Regions from separate parts of the Rhodoferax sp. GT1R46 genome, predicted to be linked through region 1. Evidence: predicted binding sites of a transcription regulator. Region 1 holds the regulator's gene; the other holds the start of a gene.
The links. The regulator FNR, encoded in region 1, switches genes on or off when oxygen is low (the NO sensors DNR and NnrR bind a similar motif). The targets are predictions, from matches to a motif close to TTGATNNNNATCAA.
Positions count from the first base shown of each region.

Region 1 (3,415 bases):
TGTGGACGGGCTTCACGTTCGTCGGCTATTTCACCCCGATCAAGGAGTTGGGTCTGGAGTTCGTTCAGCTCAACATGGGTTCGTGGGAAATCTTCTGGACCTTCTTCTACGGTTTTGCCACTTATGGCAATGCGGGCTTCATGCGCGAGCAGGTGTGCAAGCACATGTGCCCGTACGCGCGGTTCCAGAGCGCCATGTTCGACAAAGACACGCTTATCGTCACCTACGACGAAGAACGCGGTGAGCCTCGCGGTGCACGGTCCAGAAAGGCAGATCTGTCTACTTTGAAACTCGGTGCCTGTGTGGACTGCAGTCTGTGCGTTCAGGTTTGTCCGACCGGCATTGATATTCGCAAAGGGCTTCAATACGAATGTATTGGGTGCGGTGCCTGCGCCGACGTTTGCGACACGGTCATGGACAAGATGGGTTACGCACGGGGCTTGGTGAAGTACTCGACCCAAAACGCAGTGAGCCAACACTGGACGGGGTCCCAGACCCTGCGCCATGTGCTGCGCCCACGGGTGCTGGTCTACACGGCGATTCTTGGATCGGTGGTGATCGCAATGGCTTTGAGCCTGGCTACGCGGACCCCATTCAAGGTCGATGTAGTTCGTGATCGGGGTGTGTTGGCACGCGTCGTGGACGGCGGTCGCATTGAGAATGTCTACCGCCTTCAGGTAATGAATGCGACCGAGTCTACGCAGCGCTTCCGAATTGCGGTCGAAGGTCTGCCCGGTTTGGCAGTCGTCTCTGACGATGAAGTCGTCGTAGAGTCCACTCAGGCGCGGTGGGTGGCCGTTCGGATTGATGCGCCGTATGAGGTGGCCCCTCCAGGTTCTCACGTTATTCACTTCGAAATTTCTGCACAAGGCTCACAGGGCCATGTGTCGGAAAAATCTGTTTTCATTGTTCCCCGTTAAGGAGTTTCCCATGACCCCATCCAACCTGAATCCCGCGCGTCCATGGTGGAAGTTCGGTCACGTCTGGCTTGTCATCTCCGGCCCCGCAATCGTGGTCGTCGCGTCATTTGTGACGTTCTATCTGGCATTGGTCGGTAAAGATCCGGTGTTGGACGAAGACTATTACCGAAAGGGAATAGAAATCAACAAGACTCTGGGTGACAACCCGTCCAGTCTGGCACCCGCCACACAGGCGCGCAATCATGCGGCTACCGGTGTTCCTGCCCCCAAAACGCCGTGATTTCATCAGGTGCTCCACATTGAAATGCCCAGTCCTCAGGAGGAGAAGAACATGCTGCAGCAACGACTGATGTGGATTATCTGGCCTGCGTTTCTGGTGGCCGGCGCGCTGGAAATACTGGTTTTTGCGATGATTGACCCGCAGGATCTGCACTGGTTTGGTCAGCCGCTGGACTGGTCTCGCCAAGGGGTATACACCGTCGCATTTTTTGTGTTTTGGGGTCTCACCATGGCTTCAAGCGCCTTGACCACACTGTTGTCCATGTCGCCCTTTGAGGTCAATCGCTGCCCTCTGCCAGAGACGGACCGTCCGGACGGCTGCCCCAAACAGGGTTCTTGCTGATTACAGGTGCAACAGCCAGAGTCAGTTGCAAACCTTGGGGTTCACGATGTCTTTGAGTGCATCGGTATTGAGTATCCGGACGTGGCGCTGCTTCACTTCCACTATGCCTTCTTCCACAAATTTTGAGAAAGTTCGGCTGACGGTTTCCAGCTTCAGTCCAAGATAGCTTCCAATTTCCTCGCGCGTCATCCGCAGTACCAACTCGGATTGCGAAAACCCCCGCGCATGCAGCCGTTGCACCAGATTCAGCAAGAAAGCCGCCAGGCGCTCTTCCGCGCGCATGCTCCCCAGCAGCAGCATCACTCCATTTTCGCGGACGATTTCGCGGCTCATGATCTTGTGGACATGGCGTTGCAGGGCGTTGACCTCTCTCGACAGCTCCTCAATGCGGTCAAAGGGCATGACGCATACCTCGGCATCTTCCAGGGCCACCGCATCGCAGGTGTGATAGTCGTTAACAATGCCATCCAGCCCGATCACTTCGCCAGCCATCTGAAAACCCGTAACTTGGTCCCGGCCATCCTCAGAAGCCACGCAGGTTTTGAAAAATCCGGTGCGAATGGCGTAAAGACTGGTAAACCTTTCGCCATTGCGAAAAAGTATGTCTCCACGTTTGACTTTGCGTCGACTAGCCACGACGTCGTCAATGCGATCAAGCTCAGCCGGACTGAGCCCCAGCGGCATGCACAGTTCGCGCAAATTGCAGCTGGAGCAGGCCACCTTGATGGATTGAGGGCTCATCGCGACCATCTTGGAATCGGCATGCGCGGCAAGGGGCACCCGGGTTTCGGCGACTGAGTTGGGCTTGGATGTTTGATCAGGCATGGATTTCACCTAGTGTAAGTGACAGGCCAGTTTACCCAGTTTCGAAGTTCTTGATGCAAATCAAGTGATGGAAAGTCAAATGGCGGCACAGTAGCCCTTGTCTTGGAGCGTTCATGAAACCAGTTGCTGAAACCATAAATGATGATTTGTTGCGTCGATACGACGTGGCGGGCCCGCGCTACACCTCGTACCCAACCGCAGACCGTTTTGTCGAAGCATTTACGGCGGATGACTACGCGCAGGCCCTGACAATGCGGCGCGGTGGCGCTGCTGCCATGAACTTGCCGCTTTCGCTCTATGTACACATCCCGTTTTGCGAGTCGCTGTGTTATTACTGTGCCTGCAACAAAATCATTACCAAGCACCATGACCGTGCAGCGCCGTACCTGCGCTACCTTAGCCGTGAGGTTGATTTGCACACGGCCCAAATCGGTTTGGGCCAAACAGTCAGTCAGGTCCATCTTGGTGGGGGTAGTCCTACATTTTTGAGTGACGACGAATTGCGTGAGTTGATGACCATGTTGCGTCGCAATTTCACGTTTGCACCTGGGGGCGAATACTCCATTGAGGTGGACCCCCGAACCATCGACGCCTCCAGGCTCGACACCCTGGCCGAGCTTGGGTTCAACCGGCTGAGCTTTGGGGTGCAAGACTTTGATCCGGCGGTGCAAAAAGCAGTGCATCGAGTGCAACCTGCCGAGCAGGTGTTTGCTCTGGTGGCGGCCGCACGCGAGCGCGGGTTTGAGTCGATCAATGTGGATCTGATCTACGGACTTCCCCAACAAAGTCCGGAGTCCTTTGATCGCACACTGGCGCAGGTCAACGAGTTGCGCCCCGACCGGATTGCCCTTTATGCCTACGCCCATTTGCCAGAACGGTTCAAGCCGCAAAGGCGCATTGCTACTGTGTCATTGCCCAGTGGGGCAGCCAAAGTGTCCATGCTGTCCCGTTCGCTGGCTGCGTTCATGGGTGCGGGTTATGTGTACGTCGGCATGGATCACTTTGCCTTGCCGGAAGACGCGTTGGCTGTGGCCAAGCGCCAGGGACG
Region 1 is NZ_JBWMBC010000006.1:244,777-248,191, forward strand. It holds gene ccoG (cytochrome c oxidase accessory protein CcoG) at 1-920, shown strand, start outside; gene AC097W_RS14815 (FixH family protein) at 931-1,200, shown strand; gene AC097W_RS14820 (hypothetical protein) at 1,252-1,542, shown strand; gene fnr (fumarate/nitrate reduction transcriptional regulator Fnr) at 1,564-2,283, opposite strand; gene hemN (oxygen-independent coproporphyrinogen III oxidase) at 2,481-3,415, shown strand, end outside.

Region 2 (3,415 bases), on a different contig from region 1:
CACCATCAGGAATGGTGCCCTGCATGGAGGGCACAAAGGCCGCAGGTGGCGCAATGGGCGCAATCGCGGCTAACGTAGCGGGCTGCGCAGGCGCCTCAGCAGCCTTGTCCGGCCCGCCAAAAAACCAGAGCGCACCCGCTGCCACGGCAGCCAGTGCCCCTAAGCCCAGGATGGTCCGGGTGCGATTGCGCTGCATACGCTTTTTTTACAGACCCAGATTTTTGAGCCGGTTGGCGTGCTGGCGGTACAGGGTGACCGGGTTGGTCTCGAACAGGTTGACCAGACCGATGGTCTGGTTGACTTCGTCGAGGTGGTTCATGGCGTAGTCGTCACGGATCACGCGCCCCAAGTGGCTGGAACAGCTGGCCACCAGGCCATCATTCTTGGCGCCGCCAAACGCCAGAGACGTCAGTGCCAGCGCCGGGTCGATGATGTCGAGCAGGTTGGTGTAGGGCTTGGCGCCGCTCCAGGAAAAGTAGGACACGCCACGCGCGGTATAGGCCCCTTCACCGCATGCGGTGGTGGGCACGCCTTCCGGGTAAGCCTGGTTGAACTTGAGCGAGCCTGCCGTGCTCAGGGATTGGGACGCGGCCAGCGAGTTTTGGGTCAAACCTGAACCACCGGACAGGAAGTTGATGATCGTGGCGAGTCCGTTGGTCACCGAGACCAGCACGGTGTTGGACAGCGAACCTGCCGGGGCCACGCCCAGGATTAAATCGGCCACCGCGGAGCCCTTGTTGACACCCCCCACCGAGGTGGCGGATGCCACCAGGTCAGGGCGCACCGATGCGACATAGCGAATGGTGGGCCCACCATGGCTGTGGCCAATCAGGTTGACTTTGGCGGCACCGGTGGCAGCCAGAATCTGCTTGACCTGCGTGAGCAACTGCTCGCCCCGCACTTCAGTACTGTTAGCGGCAGACACCTGCGCCACATACACCCGGGCACCGTCCGAGCGCAGCGCCGACGGAATGCCGTACCAGTAGTCCACCGGTCCAATGTTGTCAAAGCCGAACAAGCCGTGCACCAGCACGATGGGGTACTTTGTTTCGGTGTAGCCCGCTGCCTGGGCAGAGGCAGGCGTCAATGCAAGTGCCAGGAGGCAGGCACCCAGCCAGGTCATCAAAGTCTTTTTCAAAATAGTCTCCAATAAGGCCCGTGAGGCCAAAAGGGTTGAAGGAATCCGTCTGAAAAGGCAGTGCGACCGGTGGGGGTGTGGGCGCTGTCGCCGGACGATCGGGTACCGATTGCTTGTGTCAGTCGGCCCCAATCAAAATAGCACGGTCGTGCTTTTAACGAAGCATAGTGTTGCGACTATTTTTTGTCACGCTGGTAAACCCGGGTGCGCCGGCCCACGCCAATAAAAAAGCCCCGCTGCGCGTCTGCGCAGCGGGGCTTTTCGCCCAAGCAGGATCGGGTTTAGAAGCGCCAGCCCACGCCCATGCCGAACAAGACAGGGTCCACCTTGAAGGTGCCGATGCTATTGCCACCTGTATTGACGTTGGACTTGATGTAGACCTTCTTCAAGTCGAAGTTCAGGTACATGTTGCCACTGAGTGGAATGTCCACGCCCACCTGCAAGGCACCACCCCAACTGCTGTTGTCCAGGGTGATGGCTCCGCCTGCAATATCCACGCTGGAAAACTGGGTGTAGTTCACGCCAGCGCCGACGTAGGGTTTGAAGCCGTTGGCATCAAAGTGGTACTGCGCCAGCAGCGTCGGTGGAAGATGCTGCAGCGTGCCGATTTCAGCGCCGTTGGAATACAGGGTGTGCTTCTGCGGCACGGTCAGAATCAACTCGACCGCCACATTCTTGTTGAAGAAGTAGCTGATATCCACTTCGGGAATCCACTTGTTGTTCACCGTCAGTCCCGCGCCCGTACTGTCGGTGTTGGAACTGATCAGATCCACGGCGCGAACGCGCACCATCCATGGGCCTTCCTTGGCCTGTTGGGCGAACACAGCACCCGACATCAGAGTGCAGAGTACGGCGGCGGCGATGACTTGTTTTTTCATATTGACCAGCTAATAAAGTGTCGGGGACATTCCCGAAATCGATTGAACGTCGCAACGCCAGAAACGGGTTTGATGTGCATCAAAGGGTTTACCCTTAGTCACACAAGACAAGAAAAAGTGGCCGCCGCACCACAACAAGCCTGCGGCTAACATAGCCCCATGCCCGCCTACACCTTTGAAGCACTGACCGCCGACGGCGAAACCCGCAAAGGAATCATTGAAGCCGACAGCGCCCGTACAGCCCGCGGTTTGTTGCGTGCCCAGGCTCTGGTGCCGCTGGGTGTGGAGCTCGTGGGCGCAGGCACTCCGGGCAAAGCGGGTCAGGGCACCGCCAGACGGGGAACCACCCTGTGGAGCGCGCGCGTATTTGGATCCACCGCGCTGGCCATCTGGACGCGCCAGATCGCCGGGCTGGTGTCGTCCGGCCTGCCGCTGGAGCGCGCACTCACCGCACTGGCTGACGAGGCCGAGGACGAGCGACAACGCAATCTGGTGGCCGCCCTGCGCGCCGAGGTCAATGGGGGTGCGGCATTTGCCACGGCGCTGGCGCAGCACCCGCGTGAGTTCTCCACCACCTACTGCGCCGTGGTGGGCGCGGGTGAGCACAGCGGCAACCTGGGTTTGGTACTGGAGCGGCTGGCGGACGACCTGGAGGAGAGCCAGGCCCTCAAATCGCAGTTGATAGGCGCCGCGTTGTACCCGGCCATCGTGACACTGGTGGCCGTGGTGATCGTCACCTTTTTGCTGGCCTATGTGGTGCCACAGGTGGCACAGGTGTTTGCCGGCAGCAAACGCGCACTACCCGTGCTGACGGTCATCATGCTGGGGCTGGGCAGCTTTGTGCGCAACCAGGGCTGGCTCATCATTCTTGCTATTGTTTTTATAGCTATCGGCGCACGTTTGGCGTGGGCTAGCGCCGCATTTCGTGAGAAGTTTGATGCCGCGTGGCTGAAGTTGCCGCTGGTCGGACGCCTCTCGCGGGGCTACAACGCAGCCCGCTTTGCCAGCACACTGGCCATGCTGGCGGCAGCGGGCGTGCCTATTCTCAAGGCGCTGCAAGCCGCCGCAGACACCCTCTCCAACCGCTCGATGCGCGCCGATGCGCTGGACGCCCTGGTACTGGTGCGTGAAGGCGCGCCGCTGGCTTCCGCCCTCTCGCAGAAGAAACGCTTTCCCGGGTTGCTGGGCATGTTTGCCCGCCTGGGTGAACAAACTGGCCAACTTCCGCTGATGCTGGACCGGGCCGCCAAACAGCTGAGCACCGAGGTGCAACGCCGCGCCATGCAACTGGCCACGCTGCTGGAGCCGCTTCTGATCGTGGGCATGGGTCTGGTGGTGATGCTGATTGTGCTGGCGGTGCTGCTGCCGATCATTCAGCTCAACCAGCTGGTGCGATAAG
Region 2 is NZ_JBWMBC010000007.1:145,467-148,881, reverse strand. It holds gene AC097W_RS15615 (lipase secretion chaperone) at 1-196, opposite strand, end outside; gene AC097W_RS15610 (lipase family alpha/beta hydrolase) at 206-1,123, opposite strand; gene AC097W_RS15605 (OmpW/AlkL family protein) at 1,420-2,016, opposite strand; gene gspF (type II secretion system inner membrane protein GspF) at 2,176-3,414, shown strand.
Region 2: the regulator FNR is predicted to act here: its motif matches at 2,086-2,099, upstream of AC097W_RS15605 (OmpW/AlkL family protein).